2 regions of the Arthrobacter sp. D1-29 genome follow, and region 2 is predicted to be linked to the other one. Evidence: riboswitches for the same ligand, from Rfam matches in the RefSeq annotation. Region 2 holds a riboswitch; the other holds the start of a gene.
The links. Region 2 has a riboswitch for S-adenosylmethionine ahead of M1E17_RS11180 (bifunctional o-acetylhomoserine/o-acetylserine sulfhydrylase). Riboswitches for the same ligand answer to the same signal wherever they lie in the genome.

Region 1: another riboswitch for S-adenosylmethionine. It lies ahead of M1E17_RS03310 (cobalamin-independent methionine synthase II family protein); the one in region 2 lies ahead of M1E17_RS11180 (bifunctional o-acetylhomoserine/o-acetylserine sulfhydrylase).

Annotation. Positions count from the first base shown of each region.
Region 1 covers NZ_CP096383.1:688,581-696,045, reverse strand. The annotation lists gene M1E17_RS03325 (sugar phosphate isomerase/epimerase family protein) at 1-772, opposite strand, end outside; gene M1E17_RS03320 (C-glycoside deglycosidase beta subunit domain-containing protein) at 804-2,096, opposite strand; gene M1E17_RS03315 (adenylosuccinate synthase) at 2,273-3,562, opposite strand; SAM riboswitch class I at 3,870-3,972, shown strand; gene M1E17_RS03310 (cobalamin-independent methionine synthase II family protein) at 3,983-5,191, shown strand; gene M1E17_RS03305 (uracil-DNA glycosylase) at 5,396-6,028, shown strand; gene M1E17_RS03300 (DUF3151 domain-containing protein) at 6,186-6,608, opposite strand; gene fbaA (class II fructose-bisphosphate aldolase) at 6,610-7,465, opposite strand, start outside.
Region 2 covers NZ_CP096383.1:2,477,915-2,485,379, reverse strand. The annotation lists gene M1E17_RS11205 (ABC transporter substrate-binding protein) at 1-480, shown strand, start outside; gene M1E17_RS11200 (carbohydrate ABC transporter permease) at 477-1,493, shown strand; gene M1E17_RS11195 (carbohydrate ABC transporter permease) at 1,496-2,422, shown strand; gene M1E17_RS11190 (sugar phosphate isomerase/epimerase family protein) at 2,460-3,263, shown strand; gene M1E17_RS11185 (hypothetical protein) at 3,269-3,613, opposite strand; gene M1E17_RS11180 (bifunctional o-acetylhomoserine/o-acetylserine sulfhydrylase) at 3,734-5,059, opposite strand; SAM riboswitch class IV at 5,105-5,220, opposite strand; gene M1E17_RS11175 (IclR family transcriptional regulator domain-containing protein) at 5,440-6,165, opposite strand; gene M1E17_RS11170 (thiamine pyrophosphate-requiring protein) at 6,339-7,465, opposite strand, start outside.

The DNA of each region.
Region 1 (7,465 bases), 1.8 Mb from region 2:
TCTCCGTGAACCCGTATTCCTCATCCGGAGTCATGTCGCGGTCACGGCGCCGGCCCATATCAAGATTCGCGCCAAAGGAGCTGGCGGTGAAGCCGTGCTTGTCGAAGGCCTCCTGCCAGGAACGTGCAAAATTATCAGTCACGTTGGGGTAGGTGGGCAGGACCTGGGACGCCACGATCTCGATGCCGGGGCCTATCCCCAGCTCCGCCACCCGGTTCAGCAGGCCGTCAAAGTCGTACCAGCCCGCCCGGAATTCGGCGCTGGCCGAGTACAGCGTGAGCCCCAGGGAGAACGGATCATCCTCAGCCTTCGGCGGAGGCGGCGTCACCGCCGTCGCCAGTTCAGGAGCCGTCGCCGCCCTGTCGGTCACGGTCAGCTCCAGCGTCTGGTTCACGAAGTTGGGCACGTACATGCCGGGACCGCCGTCCTGGCCCGGTGCGATCTGCATGTACGGCAGTCGAAGCTCCCCTATGAGCTGGATGGTGTGCTGCTCGCCCAGGGAAGCCGGGCTCTCCCTTGTGACGATGAGCAGGGGATGTTCCTGGAGGTACCAGAGAGTCTCGCTTTGCGCCGGCAAGTCGGCAAGCGCGTAGCGGACACCGCCCAGTTCCAGTGACAGGTCCCCGGAAGGAATCTCCTGGCCGTCGATACTCAGCCGGAGGCTGGACACCGAGGAGAGCCAAAGGCTGCGGTACCACGGCAGCGTCAGTACCAGCGCGAGGCCTTCCGGATGGGGGCGGAGGCTTGATTCGTCAATAAATCCATTGGGCATGGTTGTTCTCTTTGCTGGGAGATGGGATAGGTCAGGGAAGTTCGGCCGCAATGCGACGGATGAGGGCATGCTGGCGCCGCAACTGCTCGATGGCCCGCCAGGGGGTGCGTTCGCCTTCGTATTCACTGGAAAGGTAGCCGCTGTAACCGGCGTCCTTGAGCGCATTCAGCACGGGCCGCCAGGGAATCTGATGGTCTTCCAGCTGCTCGTTGATGTCGTGGAACTTCGCCTGGATGAACACCACGTACTGGGCGATGTCCGCGAAATCGGCCGGATCGACGCCGATGCCGTCCAGGAAGGCGGGGCGGGTCTCGCGCGTCTCCCCTTCCCGCAGCGGGATGGGCCGGTCCTGGAAGATGCCGGTGTCGATGAGGAGACCAAAGTTCTTGGTTCCCGTCCGTTCGATGAGGCCGATGTAGTCCTCGACGACGGGATGCTTGATGGGCGTTGGCGAGTGGATCTCGGGGCAGATGATGATCCCCAGCTCGTGAGCCAGGTCGAGCGAGCGTTCCACTGACTCCGTCCAGATCGGGTCCGGAACCAGGTCGCTGGACACGACCCCGATCTTTGGGCGGACGAAGCCGAATCCCAGCCGGTGGGCAAGCCTCAGGTCCCGTTGCAGTGCCTCGGCACCTTCGGTTGCCGTCATGCTCCTGCCGGGGTGGAGCCGGGTGTCAATCCAAGAGCCGTAGTTCGTGGGCTCCAAAGAGTACTTCTCGAGCAGGCCGAACCAGTTGTCGATCCACGCCGCAGAAGGTTCCGGATAGTTGGGGACGTGGCCCTCGCCGAGGATCTCGACGCCGATGGCGCCTACGTCGGCGACGGCGGCCAAAGCCGTTTCAAGGTCCATGACCGTGCCGTAGTCACCCATGAAGCTGTACAGGGAAACGCCGTAGCGGAAGGTATCTTCGCCGCCTTCCGGTGCCAGCGTGACCTTCCGGCTGACCCGGTGGATGGTGGGCTGGTGCTCGACGGGAATGTAGGACATTCGCAGCCGCAACTCGATGCTGAGCTCGTGGACGCCTTGCGGCAGCCCGCCGTCGAGGGGAACGGTCACCAGTGCCGCTTCCTCCAAGGGCCAGCGGACGCCATCACTTTCCCAGAGTTGCTGCAGCGTGTAGGTCCGCCCGCCAAACGTCCAACGCGGAACGTCGGGGCCAACGTTCACCAGATCGCCAACGCGGACCGCGATGCCGTCAATGAGGGAAGCGGCCATGCCCCGGTAGGAAGGCATCCGGACCCTGAACTGGAAGCCGGTCACACGTCCGCCTTCCGTGACGTTGCGGAAGCCGACGGACTGGATGAGGTCTCTTTCGAGAAGCATCATTGCTCACTCTCTGTAGGTGCTTAAACAGACTAACAGCATTATGTCTATTTCACACCTAAGTTGGTGAGTATCCTACTTAAGATGAGCCCCGCATCCATGCAGCGTTACCCCGTAACGACGCCGGCGGGCCACCTGTTCAAGGTGACCCGCCGGCGTCGGACTTTCAGAAACAGTTAGTCATTGATGAGGTCGTTAACCACAATCGTCTGGTCACGGTCCGGACCCACGCCAATGGCGGAAAAGCGCGTGCCGGAGAGCTTTTCCAGGGCCAGGACGTAGTTGCGTGCATTCTCCGGCAGGTCATCCATGGTGCGGGCCGCGGTAATGTCCTCGGTCCATCCCTCGAAGTACTCGAAGATGGGCTTGGCATGGTGGAACTCGGTCTGGGTCATGGGCATTTCGTCATGCCTGACCCCGTCGACGTCATAGGCCACGCACACCGGAATCTGCTCGATGCCGGTGAGTACATCCAGTTTGGTGACGAAGTAGTCCGTGAAGCCGTTGACGCGGGACGCATGGCGGGCCAGGACGGCGTCGTACCAGCCGCAGCGGCGGGGACGGCCGGTGTTGACGCCGAACTCGCCGCCCGTCTTCTGCAGGTACACGCCCATCTCGTCGAAGAGCTCCGTGGGGAACGGGCCGGCGCCCACACGCGTGGTGTACGCCTTGATGATGCCGATGGAGCGCGAGATCCGGGTGGGACCGATGCCGGAGCCAACGGAGGCTCCGCCGGCGGTGGGGTTGGAGGAAGTGACGAACGGGTAGGTGCCGTGGTCCACGTCCAGGAAGGTGGCCTGGCCGCCTTCCATGAGCACTACCTTGCCCTCATCCAGGGCCTTGTTCAGGACCAGTGTGCTGTCGATGACCAGCGGGCGGAGACGCTCGGCAAAGGACAGGAAGTATTCAACAATCTCCTCAACATCGATGTCGCGGCGGTTGTAGACCTTGACCAGGAGCTCGTTCTTCTGGCGGAGCGATCCTTCCACCTTCTGGCGGAGGATGGATTCGTCGAAGACGTCCTGGACACGGATGCCCAGCCGGGCCACCTTGTCCATGTAGGCGGGCCCGATGCCGCGGCCCGTGGTGCCGATGGCGCGGCTTCCGAGGTAACGTTCGGTGACCTTGTCCAGCACCTGGTGAAAAGGCGCCACCAGGTGTGCGTTGGCGGAGACGCGCAGTTTGGAGGTGTCTGCGCCGCGGGCCTGGAGCCCCTCAATTTCCTGGAACAGGGCTTCAAGGTTCACCACACAGCCGTTGCCGATGATGGGAACCGCATTGGGGCTGAGAATGCCGGCCGGAAGGAGCTTGAGCTCATACTTCTCACCGCCTACGACGACGGTATGCCCGGCGTTATTGCCGCCGTTGGGCTTAACCACATAGTCGACGCGGCCGCCGAGGAGATCAGTGGCCTTGCCTTTTCCCTCGTCGCCCCATTGGGCTCCTACGATCACGATAGCTGGCATGGGATCCTCCCCCATTCGTTCGGGCCGCATTCCGGTTGATCCACCCAGGTGAGGCAGCAGGTGTTCAGCCGGAAGTCAGCGCCGTTCATGAGAATGCCCCGACGGCTACAGTCCGGCAGGCACAGATTCAGTGGCCTGCCAGGCAAGAGTTCGGGGCTCTTACCAGCCAAGTTTAGCGGATGCCGGGGTTTCTCCACTTGTTCGTGGCCCGCGGGCCCTTGGTTTCTCCACCCCCGCCTCCGCCGCCATCCGATGAAACAATCCGGCGAAGGCTTGCCCGCACCCGGCTGATGACATTAAGTGAGAGTACCCATCCGGAGCGGCCGAGAGACCTGGCTCGCTGACGCCGCAGCAACCGCGGGTGCAGGGACAATCCTGTCCGCAGGTGCTACTGCCAGGACCGATGGAAAGGAAGTATCCATGTCCCCCAATACTGACCACATCCAGGTCACGCATGCAGGTTCACTGCCTCGCACGCCGGAGCTCATCGCGGCAAACGCCACAAAGGAATCCGAGGGCATCACGCCCGAATTCCTGGAGCTGCTGGAAGCATCGGTGGCGGATGTGGTCCAGCGGCAGAAAGACCTCGGCGTCGACATTGCGAACGACGGCGAGTACGGGCACACCATGTCCACTTCCGTTGATTACGGCGCCTGGTGGAACTACTCCTTCGCCAGGCTGGGCGGCCTGGAACCCACTGACGTGGACAGGTGGAAGGACCCCGTGGTGCATCGCTCGTCTCCGGGGCATATTGTGCTGACGTCGTTTCCGGACCGCCGGGACCGGCTGGCTTTCAACGACGCGTACACCGATCCGTCCTCGGGCATCCTGGCGCACCGCAAAAGCGTGACGCAGCCGAAAATCGCGGGACCCCTGACCTACACGGGGCATGACCTGGTGGCCTCCGATGTCACCAATTTGAAAAAGGGCCTGGCCGCGGCGGGCCTGACGGAAGGCTTTCTGGCGTCCCTCTCCCCCGGTTCGTGCGCCAGGGTGGCCAACGAGTACTACAAGTCGGACGAGGAACTGCTGTACGCCTGCGCTGATGCCATGCGGGAGGAATACAAGGCCATCATCGACGCCGGCCTGACGGTGCAGCTCGATGACCCCTCACTCGCGGAAAGCTGGGATCAGATCAACCCCGAGCCGTCGTTGGAGGACTACCTCAAGTTCATCCAGCTGCGCATCGAGGCCACCAACTGGGCCCTGCGCGACCTGCCCCAGGAACAGATCCGCCTCCACGTCTGCTGGGGTTCCTGGCACGGGCCGCACACCACGGACATTCCGTTCGCGGACATCGTTGGATCTGTGCTGCAGGTCAATGCCGGGGCCTACTCCTTCGAGGCCGCCAACGTCAGGCACGAGCACGAGTGGCGGGTGTGGGAAGACACCAGGCTTCCCGAGGGCAAGGCCATCATTCCCGGAGTGGTCTCACACGCAACCAACGTGGTGGAACACCCGGATCTCGTGGCTGACCGGATTGTCCGCTTCGCCGAGCTGGTGGGCCGGGAGAATGTTATTGCGTCCACGGACTGCGGGCTGGGCGGCCGGGTTCACCCGCAGATCGCCTTCGCCAAACTTGAGGCGCTCGGCGAGGGCGCCCGCCGCGCCAGCCAGCGCCTCTGGTAGGTGCAGCGATCCCGGCGCCCTGTGCCTTCCATCACGGGAAGGCCTTGGGCGTGCCTGCGTTTTGCGGGGCTTGCTAAACTGATAAGGACCGACCAGGAATCGGTCCACTCCACATTTCAAACCATCCCGGAACCTGCCGCGCCACGATGCGCCCATTTTCCGGATTGGCAGCATCACCGAGCCCCGCAGGAGACATAGCAATACATGACAGCCCTGGCACCTGAATCTTTTCGCGAGCAGCTCATGAGCCGCCGTTACGAACCCAACGTCGCAGCCGTCAACGAGCTGTGCGATTCCCTGCAGAGCGTCAAGCCGCACACCGAAGTTCCCTACGTTGACCCCATGCACGACGTGGATGAATGCCGCATCATCAGCCTGTACTCGAACATCGGCGAAGCGGACAAGTCCGGGTTCATCACCGCCGGCGACGACGACGCCGCCACCCGCATGCTGGGCGTCCAGTGGAAACTGGGCCTGCGTCCGGAGTTCGTGATGCCGTGGAACGTCCACCCGTGGCACACCCCGGGCGAGCCCAACGGCAAGTTCACGCCGGACCAGATCGCCTCCGGCCTCAAGCCGCTGCTCAAGTTCCTGGCCCTCGTGCCCCGGGCTTCCGTCATCGTGGCCCACGGCACCGAAGCCAACCGCCTGGCCAACCTGCTGCTGAAGACCGAGGTGCCCCTGCTCTGGCGCCGCGGACTGAAAACCTACAAGGTCCGCTCCCTCAGTGGCCGAGCCTTCGCCGGTACTCCGGCCCGGCAGGAACAGTACCTTGAAGAAATGCACGTGGCCTATGCGGATGCCATGGCGCGCACAGGCCTGACGAAGCCCAGCTAGCCCCACGCTCCCCCTCCACTACGGAGTTTTTGTCCAGATATGGCGACCAAAAGGGACTTTTGGTCGCCATATCTGGACAAAAACTCTGAAGGAACGACGGCGGGTGGCCACCTTTTCAATAAAGGTGACCACCCGCCGTCGTTATTTAACTTTTGGTTTACTTGCCTTCGATGGCCGCTTTCGCTGCCGGGTCGGAGTCGTTGAGGAACTTCTCGATCCGTTCCGGTTCCTCGGCCTCGCCGATGGCCGCCGATGCACGGCCCAGCGAATAGAGCGCACGCAGGAAACCGCGGTTGGGCTCATGCTCCCACGGGATGGGGCCGACGCCGCGCCAGCCGTTACGCCGCAGCGAATCCAGGCCGCGGTGATAGCCCACACGGGAATAGGCGTAGGAATCGATGGTGCGGCCCTCGGCCCACGCCTCTTCCGCGAGCACAGCCCACAGCAGCGAGGAGGTGGGGTGCTTCTCCACCAGATCCAGTGCCTCCTGGCCCGCCTCCAGCTGCTCGTAGACCTCGGTCTCGGCAGGCAAGAGGGTGGGCTCGGGGCCCATCAGGTTCCTGCGGAACTCGTCGGACATACTAGAACGTCTTGCCGAGGGAGCCGAGCTGTTTGGCCGCCTCCACCACACGGGCAGCAAGGCCTGCTTCGGCCGAGGCGCCCCAGACGCGGGGATCGTAAAGCTTCTTGTTGCCCACTTCGCCGTCAACCTTCAGGACGCCGTCGTAGTTCTTGAACATGTGGTCAACCACCGGACGCGTGTAGGCGTACTGGGTGTCGGTGTCGATGTTCATCTTGATGGTTCCGTAGGACACGGCGTCGGCGATTTCCTGGTCAGAGGAGCCTGATCCGCCGTGGAAGACGAGGTCGAACGGGTTGTCCTTGCCGATCTTGGCGCCCACCTGGGCTTGGATGTCCTTCAGGATCTCCGGGCGCAGCTTCACGCCGCCCGGCTTGTACACGCCGTGCACGTTGCCGAAGGTCAGTGCCGTGATGTAGCGGCCGTTCTCGCCGGCACCCAGGGCCTCGACGGTGGCCAGGGCATCCTCCACCGTGGTGTACAGCTTGTCGTTGATGGCGTTCTCGACGCCGTCTTCCTCGCCACCGACAGTGCCGATCTCAACTTCAAGGATGATCTTCGCGGCGGCGGTGCGCTCCAGCAGTTCACGGGCGATGCGGAGGTTCTCCTGCAGGGTTTCTGCGGAACCGTCCCACATGTGGGAGTTGAACAGCGGATTGCGGCCTGCCTTGACCTCGGCCTCGGAAGCGGCCAGCAGCGGCAGCACAAAGCCGTCCAGCTTGTCTTTGGGGCAGTGGTCCGTGTGGAGGGCGATGTTGACGTTGTAGTTCTTGGCAACTTCGCGCGCAAAGGCTGCGAAGCCCAGGGAACCGGCCACCATGTCCTTGGTGGAGGCGCCGGACCAGTAGGCGGCACCG
Region 2 (7,465 bases):
CAGACAGGGCCTTATGCGTTCGCCAACTTCGACAAGTCCCCAGGGAAGGACAAGTACGAGGTCATCACCGCACCCAAGGGCCCGGGCGGAAGCACCACGCTGACCGAACGCACTAGCATCTACTTCGGCGCTTCGACCAACAAGCCTGACAAGCAAAAGGCCCTCGCGGAGTTCCTCATCTCCGCCGAGGCACAAAAGCTCGGCATGACCGCTCCGGGCCAGCCGGTGGTGCGGCTCCCCATCAACACATCGGTTGACGCAGCAGAAGTCTATGGGGACCCACGTTGGAAAGTGGCACAGGAACAGTTGGCCGATTCTGAGCTCTTGCCCTCAGATATCGACTTCACTGTCATCCGCCAAGATGTGGCTGAAACTCTCAACTCCATGTTCGGGCAGTGCAGCTCTGATGTTTCGAAAGAACTGAAAGCCCTTTCGGAGCGGATCACCGAGGACCTGAAAAGCAGGGATGCGCTCAAATGACCGGTAAAACCGTTCACCCGGCGCCGTTAACCACGGCGTCGGGACCCAACTCCCGGGCACGCCGCACGCTGCGGCCGGCGCAAGGCGGGTTGGCCCAGGAGGGGTCGTCGCAAGTCGCATCGGCCCTGCGTATCAGGCCCCGACGGCGCAAAGCCTTCCCCTGGATGGTGTGGTTCCTGCTGTTCCCGGCCATGCTGCTATTCCTGTACTTCAAGTTCATCCCGATGTTCGCCGGGATCTCCATGAGCTTCCATGAGGTCCGTCCCTTCCTTGGTGACATCTGGGTGGGGATGGATAACTACCTCACGGTTTTGGCTGATCCCAAGTCCGGAAGCGCCATCTGGCACACCCTGGTGCTCGGAATTGGTCAGTCTGCCGGAGCAGTGATTGGCGGGCTGGCGCTGGCGATGATCCTCGAAGGTGCCAGCCGCAGCCTCGCGGTTGTACGCACTCTGGCCTTTCTGCCCGTTGTCACTGCCACTGCTGTGATCGGCGAAGTGTGGCGCATCATCTATTACCCGGCTCCCGACGGGCTCATCAATTCGATCCTCGGCGTCGTGGGAATCGGGCCGGTCCGCTTCCTCGAAGACCCGGACACGGCATTGGCATCGGTCATGGCCGTAGGCATCTGGCAAGGTGCCCCCTACAACATGGTCATCATCCTCGCCGGTCTGGCAGCCGTGGACCGTTCCCTCTACGAAGCGGGAGCAATCGATGGCGTCAACACCTGGCAACGACTGCGATACATCGTTATGCCTGCGCTCCGTCCTGCCATGACTATCGTGATCGTCCTCGCAGCGATCCGTAGCCTCAGGGTTTTCACCGACGTTTGGGTTCTCACAGGGGGTGGTCCCTCGGGCGCCACCGACGTTTGGATGACCCGGGTCTACTCGCTGGGTTTCGAGCGCAACGATATCGGTGTGGCGTCCGCCGCCTCGGTCCTGCTACTTGTCGCGACTCTGGTGCTGACCCTGGGTTCAGTGCTTGTCATGCGGCGGAGGAAGGATGCCTAACCATGTCAATTGACAACCCTGTTACCGCGGCCACCCGGCCCGCCCTGTTCCGCCGCAGCACGCCACAGGATGGCAGGTTTGAATCTGCTCTTGGATGGCAACCCGGCAAGAAGTCTTCACTCGTGTTGCGGACAGGGCTTGCCCTCCTGGCCGTCCTGATTTTCGCTGGCCCCATTCTGGCAATCATCGCCAGTGCGTTTGACCTGAATGCCGACCCTACCCGGTTGACCCTCATCCCCCAGAACCCCAGCCTTCGAAACTTCGAAGTGGCCACAGATCGCAATGTCTGGGGGTTCTTCTTGAATTCGGTCCTGATTGCCGGCTTTGGTCTGCTTCTGCAGACCATCGTTGCGGTCACCAGCGCATATGCTTTGGCCCGCCACAAGTTCCGGGGCCAGGCGATAATCCTGTGGCTCTTCCTCGCCACCATGATGTTGCCGGAGGAAGTGGTGGCAGTACCCCTGGCCGTTGTTTTGGGAGACGTACCCCTGACCGGCATCAACATGCGTGGAACCATCTGGGCCGTAGCCCTTCCGGTTGCCGCGTCCGCTTTCTCCATCCTGGTGATGACCGCATTCATGAAAGACATCCCGGACGAAATTGAAGAAGCGGCAAAGATCGACGGCGCCGGTGAGATCCGCATGCTGGTCCAGGTCATCCTTCCACTGTGCAAGCCCGCGCTGGGCGTTATTACCATCTTTGGCTTCATTGGCGTGTGGGACCAGTATCTGCTCCCGCTCATCGCCGCCAACAGCACATCGAATTACACCATCACGGTGGCCTTGGCCAGCCTGCGCGCAGACGTTCAAGTAGGCACTGGTGTCCTTCTCGCCGGCGCCTTCCTGGCTCTCATCCCTTCCCTCCTGGTGTACCTGCTCCTGCAAAACTCCTTGGTCCGAGGCATGACTACCGGCGCAGTCAAAGGCTAAGAGTTTCCGTAAACAACATCAGAAAGTAGAACCATAAATGATTCTGTCTACAGTCACGGATGAAGTCATCGCTGACCGCTCCCCGGCCGCGTTCCCCCGAATTTTCGAAACAACCAAGGCCGAAGGAATCTCCGATGTTGAGATCCGCATGGTCGAAGCCAAGCGATTCCCTGTAGTGGATCCAGATGCCTGGGACCGCCTCAAATCAACATCACAAGAGTACGAAATCACCCTCTCCGCCGTTTCACCCGGCCTGTTCAAGGCTCCGCTGAACAGCGACCTGCTATCCCTGCACTCGAACGGCATCCTGGAGATGAGCCTTGATTTGGCAGAACGGCTGGAAATTAACACCCTGATCGTCTTCGGCGTGCAGCGCAGCCACCAGGACACCGCATCAGATCTCCAGCGCGTCATCGAGATTCTTGGACAGACGTCCGACCGTGCCGCTAAACGGGGCTTCACCGTGCAGCTGGAAAACATTCCAGGCTCCTGGGCTGACACGGGCGATAACTGCCTGGCCCTGCTCGAAGGCGTTGGCAGGGACAACTTCGGATACGTGTGGGACACCGGTAATCTCTACGAAGCTGAAGAGAAGCCCTTCCATCAAAGCTACGAAAAACTCAAGCCATACATCAAAAACGTTCACCTCAAAGACGGTCGCTTCATCGATGGCGTTATGACTTGGGAGCACTTCGGAACCGGGGTAACCGACATCGCCGGACAGGTCTCCGCCCTTAAAGCAGACGGCTACGAAGGCAAACTCACCATGGAAGCCAAGTGCGAACCCCATATGGACGAAGACTTCATTGCGTCCGTCCGCTACCTGAAGTCAGTGCTGTAAGGCCCTCACAATTGGTCGGTATGCGGGCCTTCTTTGAGCCATAGGGTGTCGCCGTCGACTCTCTCCAGCTCATCCGATGCGAAGTATGCGTGACCGGCAAACAGACCTGACCTGTCCACTTTCACATAGCCGATCCGCAACAGCCTTTCCGCCGTGTGATGGGGCAACGAGGAGGTGGCAGCGAATGCGTGAATCGCTGTGCCGACGAGGCCTCCCGTTTCAGGGTCGGTCTGACCCTCCGCCGTCACTGCCTCCGGATCCCCCATCTTCAGTGCTTCCACTTTGCCGATCTTCTTGCCATCCGGCGCTACAACGTGCATTCCTTCACGCACCTGCTCGATGACCGCCATGGTGTTCTCCTTCATGCAAAGCAACCACTGAGTGCAGAATAAGTGTAGGACTGACTCAGTGGCAGTAACAGAGGTGTGTATCAGCACTTCCAGGCTTGCCGCCGGTGATGCGCCAGTGGATCAGGCGCCGCTGGCCTCCTTGGCGGCACGGAAGCCGGCTTCAAGGTCTGCCAGGATGTCATCGATGTGCTCGATGCCCACGGAGAGGCGGACCAGTCCCGGGGTCACGCCGGCCACGGCCTGCTGCTCCGGGGAGAGCTGGCTGTGCGTGGTGGAGGCCGGATGGATGACCAGGGACCGGACGTCCCCGATGTTGGCCACGTGCGAGTGCAGCTCCAGCGCGTCCACGAACCGCTTGCCCGCCTCGGCGCCTCCGGAAAGATTGAAGGACACGATGGCACCCGTGCCCTTGGGGCCGTATTTCCGCCCGCGCTCGTACCAGGGGCTTGAGGGCAGGCCCGCGTAGGCGACGGATTCGACGTCGTCACGCGCTTCCAGCCAGCGGGCCACTTCGCCGGCGTTGGCCACGTGGCGTTCCACCCGCAGGCTCAGGGTCTCCAGGCCCTGCGAGATCAGGAACGCGTTGAACGGGGACACCGCCGAGCCCAGGTCCCGCAGGAGCTGGACCCGTGCCTTGAGGATGTAGGACAGGTTGGCGCCCAGGGCGCCGCCCTCGCCGAGGTCGCGGGCGTAGACCAGCCCGTTGTAGGTGGGGTCCGGGGTGTTGAAGCCGGGGAACCGCTCCGGGTCCTTGCCGAAATCGAACTTGCCGGAATCCACGATGACGCCCGCGATCGCTGCGCCGTGGCCGCCCAGGTATTTTGTGGCCGAATGCACCACAATGTCCGCGCCCCATTCCAGCGGACGGATCAGGTACGGCGTGGACAGCGTGTTGTCCACGATCAGCGGCACGCCCGCCTCGTGGGCAGCCCCGGATACGCCCTCAATGTCCAGGACATCCTGGCGGGGGTTGGACACCACCTCGGCGAAGAAGAGCTTGGTGTTCGGCTGCACCGCGTCACGCCACTGGTCCAGGTTGTCCGGGTCCGCTACGAACGTGACGCTGATGCCGAACTTCTTCAGCGTGTGGGCGAAGAGGTTGTAGGTGCCGCCGTAAAGGCTGGGGCTGGCCACGATGTGGTCCCCGGCTTCGGCGATGTTCAGGACCGCGAAGGTCTCCGCCGCCTGGCCGGAGCTGAGCAGCAGCGCTGCCAGGCCTCCTTCCAGGCTGGCAATACGCTGCTCCACCGCGTCCTGCGTGGGGTTGCCGATGCGCGTATAGATCGGCGCCAGCTCGGCCAGTGCAAAGCGGTTGGCAGCGCTTTCCGCACTGGGAAACACGAAAGACGTGGTCTGGTAAATGGGCAGTGCCCGGGCGCCGGTGGCAGAATCCGGCTCCTGCCCGGCATGGATCTGGCGGGTTTCAAAAGACCATCCGTTGGACATTCAAGGCTCCTTTGACGTGGGCCCGGGGCATGTTGGGAGCACCACGGGCCGCGCTTGCCATCCGGCCGTTGCCGGACAGCCAGGTCCTCACCCGGGGCACCCCACCGCGGTTGGAGGGTTGCCGGCCAGCGAGCCGGGGCTTGGCGCTGGCGCTCATGACCTGAGCTCAGTGTAGGGGCAAAGGTGCATGCCGACAGAATCACGGCGAACCGTTTCGCCGCCCTGCCGAGCACACTGTAGGCATACATTGATCATCGGCGACGGCGTTGCGGACTTCCGCGACGAGGACGCCGACGTGTTCGCCCTCATTGTGGCCTCCGAACTTTCCGGAAACCGCTCGTGGAGGCGCCCGCGGCCAGCCCGGTGGCTGACTGCAGTGCTCAGTGATGCTCTACGCGGGTCGAAAACTCGCTGCCGAGTCCGGCGCTGATCTTTGCGGCGGCGTCCTGGAGCAGCGGGAGGTGCTCCAGCAGTTCGCGCGTCGTCAGGGCGGTGGACGACAGGCCAAGCCCGGCGAACACCCGTCCGTCGCCGCCGCGGACAGGCACCGCAATCGCGCGCAGCCCGGTTTCGAATTCCTGGTCCACTTCCGACCAGCCGCGCTCGCGTATCTTCGCGAGGCGCTCTTTGAGAGCGGCGGGGCTCGTGATGGTGTGCGGCGTGATCGCCTCAAGTCCGGTTGTGTCGAGATAGTGGCGCAGGCCCGCCGCTGGGAGATCGGCGAGGATCACCTGTCCCATCGCGCTCGCATAGGCCGGGAGCCGGGTGCCGATGACAAGCGAGAGATTGCTAATCCGCCGCATCGAGATGCGGCTTATATAGACGATGTCCGATCCGTCGAGTGTCGCCAGCGTGCAGGTCTCTCTCACCTCGGCGACGATCTGCTCCATCACCGGCTGCGCGATCTCCCTGAGGTCGAGCGAGTTCAAATAGGCGTATCCGATGGTGAGGACGCGCGGCGTCAGTAAGAAGCCGCGCCCGTCGGCGCGGACATAACCGAGTGCCTCGAGGGTGATCAGAAGGCGTCGTGCGGTGGGACGGCTCAGTCCCGCTGCGGCTGCGACCTCTGTCAGAGTCAGCCGCGGACGGTGATCAGCGAAGGCCAAGATGACCGCGAGTCCCCGCTCGAGGGACTGAACATAGTCGCGTTGGTCTAGACCCTCAGGCCGCCTACTCATCCAACATCTCCGATCACTCGAACCCGAACCCTGCATGTCCGTGAAGCGGACGTGCCTTTCCGATGCACTGTAATTCAGATCCCGGTCGAACCGGTCGCGCCTCAGTAGTCCGCTGGCTTGATCCATGGCGAACTGATCATTGCCGCGAGCACCACGAGGCCCCCCTGTCGCCAAGCGGCGACAGCGCGCTTTATCCCATCGGCGAGATCTTGCGGGGAGGTCACCGTGAAGCCGGTCGCGCCACACGCCGCGGCGATCCCGGCGATGTCCACCTCGGCAAGGAAGGCAGTCGCTGGCGGCTGGGGCCGCTCGGCGTCGGGAAAGAGGTCGTGGACGGGCTGACTGCTCGCCGCATAGCCACCATTCTGGAGTACCACGATGAGACCGTCGACGCGCTCGCGCCGCAGCGCAATGAGCGCCGCAACCGGTGCACTGAATATGAAGGAGCCATCCCCGACGACGACGAAGGTCGGCCGCTCCGGCTCGGCGGCCATCGCCCCGAGCAACGCGCCGAGGGCCCAGCCGAGCCCGGCGCCGCCGGCGCGGAACAAGGTGCCCGGGACTGTCCGCGGGAGCCACTGGCGGACATAGCCCGCCGAGGTCGTCGACTCCTCGATGAGCCGATCCTCCGCCGTGATGTGGTCGGCGAGAACGGCAAGGACGTCCTGCGCCGTGAGCGATGCACCGAGGGTCGGGCGTTTGGGCATCAAAGGCCGCCGCCCGAGCGGGACGGGCCTCGCACCCTCCGCCTCGAGCCGCGCGAGTATCGTTTCGAGCCAAACGCGCGGCGAACTCGTGACGCGCACATCCGCCGGGAACGCCCAGTTCGGCATCGCGACTTGGAGCGGATCGGTGTCGATGAGGAGTACCCGGCAGTCCCGCCGGGGGCCTTCCTTTCCCAGGATCCAGGGAACGGGCGCATCGAGGACTATCGCTAGGTCAGCCTCCGCCCAGGCTGCCGCGACGTTGGTCGCGGCGAGCGGGTGCGTCGGGGGGAAGTTCATCCGCTCCTTGAGCGGATCGATGACGGTCGCACCAATGAGCTCCGCGAGCCGGGTGAACGGTGCGACTGCTTCAGGGTCCTGCCCAACCCGGGAGGTGACAAGCACGGGGTGCTTGCTCGCCCGGATCTCCCGAAGGCTCGCGTCGGTTGCCTCCGGGCTCGGGCCCGAGCGGAACAAGGAGCCCAGCCGCGGGGCCTCTGGCTCCGGTGCCGTCTCGATGAGCA